Regions from separate parts of the Microbacterium sp. BK668 genome, predicted to be linked through region 3. Evidence: predicted binding sites of a transcription regulator. Region 3 holds the regulator's gene; each other region holds the start of a gene.
The links. The regulator LexA, encoded in region 3, represses DNA repair genes until DNA is damaged. The targets are predictions, from matches to a motif close to TCGAACANNTGTTCGA.
Positions count from the first base shown of each region.

Region 1 (3,206 bases), on a different contig from region 3:
GATGAGCTACCTATCGGGCACCGCGACGAACGCGCCGCTGGTGACGCGGTTCGATGATCTCTCCGCGGTGCCTGTTCCCTGAACCCCGCTGGTCACGTGCAGGCTCATCCGGACCACCCCGCCCCCTGGCGAGCGTATCCTGGCGCTCATCACGGAGGAGGAATCGTGAAGTGGCGGCATTCACACCACGGGATCACCGACGACGAGAAGATCGCCCGATACGCCCACGTCCTGGGGAACGTGCCGGCGGCCGTCGCCGACAGGGCATACGCAGCCGCCTTCGAACGCCTGTCACCCGCGCAGCGTGAAGAGATCATGAGCGGGCTGCGCTCGCAGCTCGGCGACTCGCCCGACCCGGCTGCCGCCGTTCCCGAGACATTCGCGACCCTCATGCGCGATCTGCGCGCCCGCCACGCCGTCGTGACCGCGCCCGGTGCCGCGGCCCTCGCCGCCGCGTTCGTCGACAGCCCGCCGATCGTCGCCTACTTCACCACCGGTGCGGGGTCGGTGTCGATCGACCAGCAGCCGCCGTGGTTGCACGAGCTCGCCGGGCACGAGACGGCGCCCATCGACGCGGGACGCATCGATCACAACAGAGGGCCGCACTTCCGCATCTGACGCTCGGCGCGAAGCACGCCTCTCCTCCGAACGCAAGGGCCTCACCGAAGCTGCTGCTCCTGACGTCTGCTTGAGGGATCCCCCCGGAAAGCACGGTCGTCATGGCAGATACAGCAAACCCGTCCACCGCTCACCACCGCAGCATCGATGCCGTCAGCAGTTTCACCGCCCTGACGGAGCAGGTCCGGGCGGCCGGCCTCCTGCGTCGCCGGTACGGCTACTACTGGTCGAAGCTGATCGGGCTTCCGCTGGCGATCCTCGGGCTGCTCGCGGTCTTCGTCTGGGTGGGCGACACGTGGTGGCAGCTCTTCACGGCGGTGGGACTCGGCATCCTGTTCGCGCAAGTGGCGTTCCTCGGCCATGACGCCGCCCACCGGCAGATCTTCGTGTCGGGCCGGGCGAACGACTGGGCGAGCCTCATCATCGGCGACCTCTTCATCGGCATGAGCTACGGCTGGTGGCGGCACAAGCACGCGCGCCACCACGCCAACCCGAACAAGGAGGGGACGGACCCCGACATCGACCTGCCGATCATCGCCGTCACTCCTGACCGGGCGCGGGCCGCGCGCAGCCCTCTCACCCGCTGGGCGATGTCGCATCAAGGCGCGTTCTTCTTCCCCATCCTCACGCTCGAGGGCGTCTCGCTGCACGCTTCGAGCGTGCGTCGCGTGCTCTCCCGGGATCACGTCGAGCGTCGCTCGTGGGAGATCGCGCTGCTCGCGATCCGGCTCGGCGGGTTCGCCGCCCTCGCGTTCGTGGTGCTTTCGCCGCTGACGGCGGCCGTGTTCCTCGTGGTCGAGCTGGCCGTGTTCGGCGTGTACATGGGATCGTCCTTCGCTCCCAATCACAAGGGCATGCCGATGGTGCCGGCGAGTCTCAAGCTCGACTTCCTGCGCCGCCAGACCGAGATGAGCCGCAACATCCACGGCAGCCGCCTGCTCGATGTCGCGATGGGCGGGCTGAACTACCAGATCGAGCACCACCTCTTCCCGTCGATGCCGCGGCCGCACCTTCGCCGGGCGGCGGTCATCGTGCGCGCGCACTGCGAGGCCCACGGCATCCGCTACACGTCCACGGGGCTGCTCGCCTCCTACGCGATCGTCATCCGCTACATCAACCGGGTGGGGCTCGGCGAGCGGGACCCGTTCGACTGCCCCCTGGTCGCACAGCGGCGCGCCATCTGAGCAGAATGGATGCCGCGGTCCGGGCCTGATGGGGGCCGGGCGTGGCGGGCGCCACATCGAACTGATGTACTAACGATCCCTGGGATGGTTGTCAATTCGGGCATGATCTCCAGATATCAATGTCGGAGCCCCTTCCTAGTATCGAAGATATGAACGATGAACGAGGGGCGGCGGACCGCTCGACTGAGGACGACCATCTGATCCGCAGTGAGTTCGACCTGTGGGATCGGGAGCTGGACGATCCACCGGGCCGTACCACGGCGTCGGCCCGCGACCTCCACGATGTGGCTGCGGATGAGCTCGACGCGATCGCCTTCCAGCGTCGCATCGCCGTCGCCCAGGAGTACCGCCTGATCGCCGAGATCCTGCGCGCGGCCGAGCTCGACCCCGAGGCGTGGGCGGGACCCGATCCCACTTCCGACCCCGCGTGGACAGACCCCCGCAGGCTCGGTGCCGCCGCCGCGCGTCGTGAGCGCCGGGACCTCGCGGTCCGTGCCGCAGCAGCCGACGCGGCGGTCCGCCTGCGGATGTCGGAGACGACCGTCCGGACGCGGGCGACGCACGCCGCTGCCCTGCGGGACCGCATGCCTCGCCTCTGGTCGATGTTCCTCGCCGGGGCGGTGAGCGAGCAGAACGCCGTCACTGCGGCCACCCTCGCGGCATCCCTTCCCTCGCAGGCGCCCGAGACCTGGGAGAAGTTCGACGACCGGATGGTCGAGGTCGCCGGTGTGCTCACGCCAGGGAAGTTCCGCGTCGCAGCACGAGCCGGGCGAGAACGCGTGCATCCGGAGAGGCTCGACGAGAGGCACCGGCGTGCCGCCGAGGAGCGCGGAGTGTGGTCCTCCCCTGAGCTCGACGGGATGGCGACCGTCACGGCACTCATGTCGGCGGAGCGGGCGCGCGCGGCGATGACCCGGCTGGACACGATGGCCCGTCACCTCGCGGGGCAGGACGACGAGGTCCGAACTCTCGCCCAGCTGCGCGCCGACATCTTCGCAGACCTGCTCGTCGCGGGGGAGACGGATGCCGTGGACCGCACGATCCGCGCGACGGTGGCCATCACAGTCCCGGTGTTGACGCTGCTCGGGGCGTCGGAGGAGCCCGCCACGCTGGAAGGCTACGGGCCTATCGACATCGACACCGCCAAGCAGCTGGCCGGAACGGCGACGTCCTGGGTTCGAGTGCTCACCCATCCGGTCACCGGCACGGTTCTCGACGTCGACCGCCGGACGTATCGCGTGCCCAACGACTTGCGGCGGTGGGTGCAGCTCACGCGTCCGAGCTGCGCGTTCCCCGGCTGCCCGCGGCTCGCGCGCGAGTGCGACCTCGACCATCGCATCGACTGGCAGTACGGCGGCGCGACGAGCGACGAGAACCTCGACCCCGCGTGCGAACACCACCACC
Region 1 covers NZ_SNWG01000001.1:476,517-479,722, reverse strand. The annotation lists gene EV279_RS02090 (PKD domain-containing protein) at 1-82, shown strand, start outside; gene EV279_RS02085 (hypothetical protein) at 166-618, shown strand; gene EV279_RS02080 (acyl-CoA desaturase) at 720-1,802, shown strand; gene EV279_RS02075 (HNH endonuclease signature motif containing protein) at 1,952-3,206, shown strand, end outside.
Region 1: EV279_RS02075 (HNH endonuclease signature motif containing protein) is a predicted target of LexA. The motif match lies at 1,859-1,874, and genes of this name have one in related genera.

Region 2 (3,206 bases), on a different contig from region 3:
TACGAGGGCGAGCACGCACAGCACCAGGAGCGCGACCGTCGGCCCGGCGTCGCCGATCGCTCCGAGGAGCGCGCTCGCCACGAGGTCCGCTGCGCCGGTCTTCGTGAAGGCGGTCGAGAGCGGAATCATGCCGGCGATGAGCACGATCGTCGTCCACGAGATCGAACGGTACGCCTGGGGCGGATCTACGACCCGCAGCACCACGAGCGCGCCGGCGGCCAGCAGCGCCGCCGCCGCAGGCGGCACGATACCCGTCGCCAGCAGCACGACCATCGCGGCGACGACGGCCATCGTGCGTCTCGCACCTCGTCCGAACGGCACCGAGCGGCGAAGCCGCTGGGGCGAATGCACGGCGAGCACCCCGTCGTCCCCCGCGTGTCGCGCCAGGTCGTCCCACCGCCCCTGCATGAGGAGCGCGTCCCCGGCCTGTACCGTGATGTCGCCTTTGAGCAGCTCATCGCCTCGACGGGCGGCCAGGACGACGAGATCCCCCGAGGGCGTCGCCATCCCGGGATAGATCACGCGTCCGATCAGGGGCGACCGCGCGCGACGACGACTTCGGTGACCCCGTTGGTCGGCCCCAGGAGCACCCCTGTGTCGAGCGTCAGCGAGTACTGCTGACGCAGGGTTCGCGCGTGTCGGGCGAGATCGAGCGGCATCTCGGCGGGCGTGCGCTCCGGGAGAAGCCGCGAGAACACCATGAGGTAGAGGACCGTGCCGGCCACGAGCGGGAGGCCCACCAGGGCGAACTCGAAGTAGCCGAAAGCACGCCCCCCGCTGTCCGCGGCGAACTCCGACACGATGATGTTCACGGGCGTCCCCGTCAGCAGGAGCATCGAGCCCGCGCTCGCGGCGAAGGCGAGCGGCAGCAGCAGCCGTGACGGAGCGATCTCCGCGCGAGCGGCGACGACGACGACGAGCGGGAGCAGTGCCGCGACGGCGCCGTTGACGCTGATGAGGGCCGAGACGACGGCGACGAGCAGTCCGATCACGAGGATGAGCGTGCGCCGCCGGGTGCCGGCTCGCGCGATGACCTTCTGCCCGGCCCACGCCGTGATGCCGGTGGCGTCGAGCGACTCGCTCACGACGAAGAGCCCCGCGATGAACAGCACCGTCGGATCGCCGAACCCGGCGAGCGCCTCCGGCAGCGTCAGCACCCCGGTGAAGAACAGGGCGAGCGAGACGCCGACCGCGACGAGCTCGAGCGGCACGCGATTGCTCACGAAGGCGATGACCGCGAGGACGAGGATTCCCAGGGTGGCGGCGACGGGGTCCACGGGCCTCAGCGTAGCCAGGAGGTGGGGAAGGATGCCGCGCGGCGGCCCGCACCGGTGCCGGCTGTGTGGCGGACGACACCTTGCGATATTCGAAGCTATGTACTAGTATCGACTCAAGAAGTCGCGCAACGTCCTCACTTAGCGCGCAGCATCCGAAGTCGCCCCGCACGTCAGGGCGCATCCGCACGACGGGGCATGCTGTGGCGAACGAGATCGAGGCAGGCGATGGGCTCCGGGGTGTGTGGCGAGAGCTCGACATCCTCGTCGGTGACGTCCGACGGGCTCGCGCCGCCGTCGCGGCCGCGCAGGCCCGCGAAGCAGCGCTGCTCGCCAGAGCGGTCGACCTGATCGAAGCACGCACGGGAGAGCGTCGCGCGGCAGGTCTTCGCTTCGGCAACGACCTGCCGCTGCGCGAAGTGTCGGCCGAGCTCGGCACCGCGATGCGGGTGGGGGATCGCACGGTGCAGCGCCGGATCGGGGACGCGCACACCCTCGTGACCCGCTTCGCGGCGACGTGCGAGGCGTGGCGTGCGGGGCGTATCGACCGACAGCACGTGACGACCATCGTCGACGAGAAAGTCGCGATCGCGGACGAGCTGGTCCGCCGCGAGTACGAGTCGCTCGTGCTCGCGGTGGCCGAGGTGGAGTCGGCAGGGCGCTTGCGGGAGATCGCGCGCGTCATCGCTGCGCGCGTCGACTCCGGCGCTTCAGCCCTCCGCCGGAAGGCAGCCATGCGCAGCCGGGACGTGCGGGTGATCGATCTCGACGACGGGATGGGTCGTCTGCTCGCCGATCTGCCCGCACCCCTGGCCCACGCGATCAGGGACCGGATCGACGAGTTCGCCCGTCGGGTCTCGGATGCGGAGAAGCGCGACGAGTCGCAAGCCCCGCTCGCCTCCGACCCCGTCCACACCGGAGGGGACATCGGCGCGGACGAGGAGTCGGAGTGGGCTTGCCGTCGGACGCTCGGCGAGATCCGTGCGGATGTGCTCGCGGATCTGCTCTTGACGAGCGTGCCCGAAGCTCATCGCGACTCCGAACGGCAACGCGCTCGCGGGCGTGCGAGGGCGGATCAGCCTCACGATCCCTATTGCAACTGCTGCGGGGCTGGGCGACGAGCCCGCTCTGATGAGCGGCTACGGCCCGGTCGACACGGAGCTCGCTCGGAGGATTCTGGCGGAGGCCCCCGTCTGGCACCGCGTGCTGACGAACCTCGAGACCGGTGCGCCGGACGCGGTCTGCCGCTATCGCCCGTCTGCCGCACTTCGCCGATTCATCGACATACGCGACGAGCGGTGTCGTTTCCCGGGATGCCGCATGAAGCCTTTGCGCTGCGACGCCGACCACACGATCGCAGCCGCCGACGGCGGTGGAACCAGCCCCTGCAACCTCGCAGACTTCTGCCGGCGGCACCATGTGCTGAAGCACTGCTCTCCGTGGCACGTCGAGCAGGACGGCGGGGGCCGCCTCGTATGGACGAGTCCGACGGGACGCGTGTACTCGGACTTTGTTCCCGCAACGTTGACCTTCGTTGCGGCACGGGAGCCGGCATGGGCGGCGGAAAGGGCGACGGCGACGGCGACGGCGACGGCGACGGCCGACCATGATCCGCCCCCGTTCTGACACTCGGCACGCCGCCCCGATCGCCGAGCGCCGAGCCTCCGCCCGAAGCGGGGAGCCGGTTTGCGAAGCATTCCGATGAGAATCTTATGAGGCGAGCCGCGCACCGAGCCCGCCCCACCCGCCTCACGTTAGCTTCGTGCCGTGGGCACGATCTATTACGGCGGTTCGGACACTCCGATCCACATCGAGGACCGGGCCTTGTCGCATCTCAAGGTCGTTATCGCGACCAAGCTCCGCCGGGGCGAGAGCTTCACCGTGTCATGGCGACACCCCGATGATCAGCCGGGCGGTCGCTCCACGGTCTGG
Region 2 covers NZ_SNWG01000001.1:171,304-174,509, forward strand. The annotation lists gene EV279_RS16955 (SLC13 family permease) at 1-507, opposite strand, end outside; gene EV279_RS16960 (SLC13 family permease) at 531-1,277, opposite strand; gene EV279_RS00750 (DUF222 domain-containing protein) at 1,478-2,884, shown strand; gene EV279_RS00755 (hypothetical protein) at 3,042-3,206, shown strand, end outside.
Region 2: EV279_RS00750 (DUF222 domain-containing protein) is a predicted target of LexA. The motif match lies at 1,367-1,382, and genes of this name have one in related genera.

Region 3 (3,206 bases):
TGAGGCCGGCGCCGGCGAGCGACCGGCGGGCGGAGGCGTTGAGTCCGCCGATGAAGCCGCGCGAGCGCCTCGCCGGCGCCGACGAGCCCAGGAACCAGCCGAGGACGGCGATGAACACGCCGAGCAGCGCGACGATCGACGCCGTCTGCCGCATCGAGTCGATCATCCGGGTGTAGATGACATCCAGGCCGGCGACGGAGAGGTCCAGCTGGGCCGCCACCTGGCCGACGACCGGATAGCCGATCGCGAACCCGAGCGCGAGGGCGCCGCCGCCGAGCGCGAATCCGATGCCCGTTCCAATGATCGCGACGCTGCGCTTGCGGGCGATGAGGATGCCGAGCCCGAACAGGGCGAGCGTGATGACCGGCAGCCACCAGCCGAGGGTCGTCGCGAGGGCGTAGACCGTGCGGATCGTGACGAGGGTCTCACCCGTTCCGACGATCACGACCTTGTCGACCGCGGGGATGATCTGCGCGACGCCGACTCCCTGGTCGAGCAGGTTCTGCTTGACGCGCTCCACGATGGTGCCGAGCTGGATGCCGACGCCGTCGTCGGTCATCACGACGACGCCTCCGCCGTCCGACGTCGCGGCGGTCGTGAGGGCCCGGTGCACGCCCCGGGTCGCGGTGGCCCACACGTCGGCGAACTGGTCGGACTGCACGACGCGCGTGACGGCGGTCGTGACGAGGTTCTCGAGGCCCTGGGCGGCCGGGGCCTGGAGGAGCTCGAGGGCGCTCTGGGCGCGGGGCGGCAGGCCGAGCTGCGAGATGCCGTCGAAGACGTTGGACGTCAGTTCGGTGAAGTCCACCTGGGCGTTGACGGCATCCATCGTCTCGTCGATGAGCATGTTCTGCACCGCGGGACTGTCGGCCAGCGGTGCGAGGGTGTTGACGAACTGCTCCTCATCGACCAGCTCGGCCCGCGCCCACGCGGTGACGATGGACACGGGCACGAGGAGGGCCGCGATGACGATGAGAAGCGCGGAGACGAAGGCGCGCCACCGGCCCGGCCGTCGCGCGGCGCCGGACGACCCTTCGCCCGGGAGCGGCTCGACGGGGGTCGTGCGGAGCGAGTCGTTCTCGGCGCGCAGCCGGTCGACCTCCGCGCGGAGGTCGTCGATCTCGGACGTCGCCATCTTCCCCACCTCTCATCGAGGCGGTCCCCGCCGCCTTGCCGCCATTGTGCCCGCGGGGCGCGAGGTTGACCATGGCCGGGCCTGCGCGCTCGCCCACGACGGGCGAGGCGCGTCCGAGCCGTGCTCGTCGGCCGGGCGCGGCGGCAGGGCCCGGCGCGGCGGCGGGACAGGGCCCGGCGCGGCGGCAGGGCCCGGCGCGGCGGTCAGACGGCGCGGAGGACCGCGACGACCTTGCCGAGGACGACCGCCTCGTCGCCGAGGATCGGCTCGAACGCCGAATTCCGCGGGAGGAGCCAGGTGTGCCCGTCGCGCTGCCGGAACGCCTTCACCGTCGCCTCCCCGTCGAGCATGGCCGCCACGATGTCGCCGTTGTCCGCGGTTGCCTGAGACCGGACCACGACCCAGTCGCCGTCGCAGATGGCTGCGTCGATCATCGACTCCCCGACGATCTTGAGCATGAACAGGTCGCCCTTTCCGACCAGCTGCCGAGGAAGCGGGAAGATCTCCTCGATCTGCTGATCGGCCGTGATCGGGACGCCCGCCGCGATCCGGCCGACGAGCGGGACCAGGGCCGCGTCGCCGACGGCGGGAGCGGTGTCGGCGGGGTTCTCGGCCGCCGCGCCGGGCAGGTCGATGAGGACCTCCATGGCGCGCGTCTTGCCGGCGTCCCGGCGCAGATAGCCGCTCAGTTCGAGCTGGTTCAGCTGGTGCGTGACGCTCGACAGCGACTTCAGCCCCACCGCGTCGCCGATCTCGCGCATGCTCGGCGGATACCCGTGCCGCGCGATGGACCGCTGGATCACCTCGAGGATCGCGAGCTGCTTGTCGCTCAGGCTCTTGCGCCGCCGGGTCTGAGGCCGTTCGCGGCCGCTCGGATCGCTCATCTCGCAGCTCCTGTCTCGCGCCGGGGAGGGCAGCGGTCTTCGAATGTCGGAGGCCCGTGGTGGGGTGTCTGTGTCGAAACCGTATCCGGTCGAGAAGGCGATGGCGAGCAGCAGCGTGCGCGTGTCGCGTTCGACGGTCGGGGCGGAGCCGACTTCCTTGACACCGGATTGTATCGAAGATAACTTCGGAACGCAGGTTCGCATCCCGCCGCTCCCGGCCGAGCGGCGGATGCGAATCTCTTCCCTCCAGGAGGACACCATGACCGCGATCGGCTTCGAGACCCCCCGGCTGACGGCCCGGGCCGTTCCCGCCACCCGCCTGCGCCTCACCGCGCGCGGACGCCGCGTGCTGACGCTCCTCGCGGCGTACCCCGCGCTCGTGGTCCTCGGCGTCGCCGTCTTCCTGGGCGGGTCGTCCGCCCTCGCGTCGCGCGACGCCGGCGCCCCCGCCGGATCGTTCGAGACGATGACCGTCAGCGCCGGCGATTCGCTCTGGTCGATCGCGCAGGAGATCGCCCCTGGTGCCGATCCCCGTGACGTCGTCGACGCCATCGTGCGGCTCAACGCGCTCGAGGGCGTCGAGGTCTCGGCGGGGCAGCGGATCGCCCTGCCGACGGAGTATGCGCCCGGCTCCTGAGCCGCGGCCGCCACGGCTGCGCCGCCTACGATGGGAGGGGTGAGCAGCAGTCTCGATCAGCTTCCCCTCCGCGACGATCTGCGTGGACTGAAGCCGTACGGCGCACCCCAGGCGCCGCTCCCGGTGGCGCTGAACGTCAACGAGAACACCCATCCGGTGCCGCAGGAGGTCGCCGACGACATACTGGATGCTGTCGCGCAGGCGCTGCGCGATGTCAACCGGTACCCCGACCGGGAGTTCACCGATCTGCGCGAGAGCTTCGCCGACTACCTGGGCCACGGCCTGACCCGCGATGAGATCTGGGCGGCGAACGGGTCGAACGAGGTGCTGCAGCATGTCCTGCAGGCGTTCGCGGGACCGGGCCGCACGGCGTTCGGCTTCTCGCCCACGTATTCGATGTACCCCCTGCTCGCGCGGGCGACGGGAGCGACGTGGGTCGCGGGCGAGCGCGCTCGCGACTTCGTCGTCGACGCCGAGAGCGCGGCATCCCAGGTGGCGGATGCCTCGCCTGACGTGGTCTTCCTCTGCGCGCCCAACAACCCGACCGGTA
Region 3 covers NZ_SNWG01000002.1:287,559-290,764, forward strand. The annotation lists gene EV279_RS15260 (hypothetical protein) at 1-1,135, opposite strand, end outside; gene lexA (transcriptional repressor LexA) at 1,339-2,019, opposite strand; gene EV279_RS15270 (LysM peptidoglycan-binding domain-containing protein) at 2,279-2,656, shown strand; gene EV279_RS15275 (histidinol-phosphate transaminase) at 2,687-3,206, shown strand, end outside.

Region 4 (3,206 bases), on a different contig from region 3:
TGTCCGGTGAACGGCATCGCCGTGATCATGAAGCGCCCCATCGCGGCTCCCTCCGCCGCGATCAGTCTCGCGCTCCCGACCGTCGCCCGGAAGAGTGCGGGCGCTCGGCGGACGGCGGCGGGCAGCGCGGCGGTCAGAAGAGCATCGCGGGTCCCGCCTGGCGCGCGGCGGCCGCGCGGCCGCGCGAGGTCGTGACCACCTGCGTACGGGATGCCATGCCCGGCACGGGACCGCGGCGAGGCGAGTCGTCCTCGGCCTGCCCGCCCAGTCCGTGCACGCGCAGCAGCGGCTGCACGCGCTTGGCGAGCCACGACCGGTAGGCCTTCGGCGCGTAGGTCGAGGCGCCGGGGTAGAGGCCCAGGTACGACGACACGAGCTCCGGGTGCTCGCGCTGCAGCCACTGCAGGAACCACGGCTTCACGCCGGGCCTCAGATGCAGCGCGCCGTAGACGACCCGCCACGCTCCCGCCTCTTTGATCCGGCGCAGGGCGTCGTCGAGCAGAGGCACCGAGTCGGTCAGGTGAGGGAGGATCGGCATGAGGAACACCGTCACCCGGAAGCCCGCGTCGGTCGCAGCCCGCACGGTCTCGAGCCGTGCCGCCGTCGTGGGCGTGCCGGGCTCGATGAGCTTCTGCACCGCGTCGTCGAACACCGCGATCGACATGGCGATCGTGACCGGCACGGATGCCGCGGCATCCTGCAGCAGCGGCAGATCCCGCCGCAGCAGCGACCCCTTGGTGAGGATCGAGAAGGGGGTGCCGGAGTCGGCCAGCGCCGAGACGATCCCGGGCATCAGCCGGTACCGCCCCTCGGCGCGCTGATACGGATCGGTGTTGGTGCCGAGCGCGACCGGTTCGCGCTCCCAGCTGCCCCGCGCGACCTCTCTGCGCAGCACGTCGGCGACGTTGATCTTCACGACGATCTGCGAGTCGAAGTCGTGCCCGGTGTCGAACTCGAGGTACTCGTGCGTCCCCCGGGCGAAGCAGTAGACGCATGCGTGCTGGCAGCCGCGGTATGGGTTCACCGTCCAGTCGAAGGGCATCGCCGAGGCCCCGGGGACGTGGTTGAGCGCGCTCTTGGCCATGACCTCGTGAAAGGTCACCCCCGAGAACTCCGGCGTCGTGACGGAGCGGACGAGACCGTTCAGGTGCTCGAGCCCGGGGAGGGCCGCGGCATCCGGAACCCCTAGCTCCTGACCCTGCCACCGCATGCCTACAGTCGAACAGAAATACGATGCCGCGTCAAGCCGACTCGAACAAAGGCGCGATGACGAGTCGGTGAGAATCGCGCCTGCCGACGGCCGCTCCCAGGTCGGCAGGGCACAATGGCGGGGTGACGCCTCCGGTCACGCGTCGCGAAGCCCGCGCGGCGCACCTCTTCACAGCTCCGCCCGCGCCCGCGCGTCATGCGCGGGCTCGCCGGGCTGCCCGGCTCGGCGTCGTCTTCGCAGCGGTCGCGGGCATCGCGCTCGTCGTGGGCGGTGCGGCCGCCGTCACCTCCGCTCTCACGGCCGCGGGGCCTGTTCGCGACGAGCGGCTCGCCGCCGCTCCGACGCCGTCGGCGACGCCTGTGCCCCTGCCGCAGGCCGTCGAGGCCATCCCGGCTCCCTCGGTCGCGCTGGCACCGGCGATCGTGGACCTCTGCGGCATCCCGGCGTTCACCGACGCTCTCGCCGCGGGCGACGACGCCGCGGCGATCGCCGCCGCGGGGGGCGCGGAGGCCTTCCGCACCTCGGTCTCCGCCGGCGCTGCCGGATGCGTGTCTTTGTCGGACCCCGGCCGGGTGTGGGTCGTCGTCAACAAGCTGCGGCCGTTCGATCCCGTCGACCATCAGCCGTCGTCGCTCGCGCGCCCGCCCGTGCGCGAGATCTCGACGGCGAATCTCCGCCCGGATGCCGCGGCCGCCCTCAGCGACATGTTCGCCGCCGCCTCGGCGGCCGGAGCCGGGGAGCTGGGGCTCGACAGCGGATACCGCTCCTACCGGACGCAGCGCACGACCTACCAGCGCCTCGTGTCGGTCAAGGGCGTGCAGGGCGCCGACATGGTGAGCGCGCGCCCGGGGTTCAGCGAGCACCAGTCGGGGCTCGCCGCCGACGTGACGGCGTGCTCGCCGGGATGCGTCGGCCTCGAGGCGTTCGCCGGCACGACGCAGCAGCAATGGATCGCCGCTCACGCGTGGGAGTTCGGCTGGATCGTCCGGTACGAGGCCGAGTGCACGTCGATCACGGGGTACTCGCCCGAGCCGTGGCACCTCCGGTACATCGGCCGGGAGCTCGCGGCGGCGTATCACGCGGGCGGCTGGCGGACGCTCGAGGAGTTCTTCGGACTCCCGCCCGCCCCCTCCTACGCCGACTGAGGCGCCGATCTGCCTGGCACTCAGTACCATGAAGTCTGGGATGGGATCCCATTCACTTCAGGGTGCGAGGAAGGAACCGCAATGGAGCGCGACATCTACGACGAAGACCACGAAGCGTTCCGCGACGTCGTCAAGGAGTTCTGCAAGCGCTACGTCACGAACGAGGCGCGCGAGCGCTGGGACGCCGAGGGCGAGGTCGATCGAGCCACGCTGCGCGCGGCCGGGGACGCCGGCGTCATCGGCCTGTCTGTGCCGGAGGAGTTCGGCGGCGCCGGGATGCTGCAGGACTACCGTTTCCGCGCGGTCGTCAACGAAGAGGTCATCAAGGCCGGCGCGGGCTCGCTCGCGGGCGCCCTCGGGATCCAGGACGACCTGGCCGTCCCCTACCTCGTGCACATGGGCACGCAGGAGCAGAAGGAGAAGTGGCTGCCGGGCATGGCCACCGGCGAGATCATCGGCGCCCTGGCGATGACCGAGCCCGGAGCCGGCAGCGACCTGCGCGGCATCAAGACGACGGCCAGGCGCGCGGAGGGCGGCTACATCGTCAACGGCGCCAAGACGTTCATCTCGAGCGGCAAGACCGCCGACGTCCTCGTCACCTTCGTCAAGACCGGCGAGGGCAATCGCCCCGACGCCTTCAGCCTCCTGCTCATCGAGAACGGCATGGCCGGCTTCGACCACGGCAAGAAGCTCCACAAGATGGGCTTCCACGGCCACGACACCGCCGAGCTGTCGTTCACCGACGTCTTCGTGCCGGAGGAGAACCTCATCAGCGGCAAGGAGGGCATGGGCTTCGTGCAGCTCATGATGAACCTGCCGCTGGAGCGGCTCTCGATCGCCGTCGCGGCGGC
Region 4 covers NZ_SNWG01000001.1:408,166-411,371, reverse strand. The annotation lists gene EV279_RS01815 (nucleotide disphospho-sugar-binding domain-containing protein) at 1-41, opposite strand, end outside; gene EV279_RS01810 (Rv2578c family radical SAM protein) at 134-1,210, opposite strand; gene EV279_RS01805 (M15 family metallopeptidase) at 1,333-2,355, shown strand; gene EV279_RS01800 (acyl-CoA dehydrogenase family protein) at 2,437-3,206, shown strand, end outside.
Region 4: EV279_RS01810 (Rv2578c family radical SAM protein) is a predicted target of LexA. The motif match lies at 1,219-1,234, and genes of this name have one in related genera.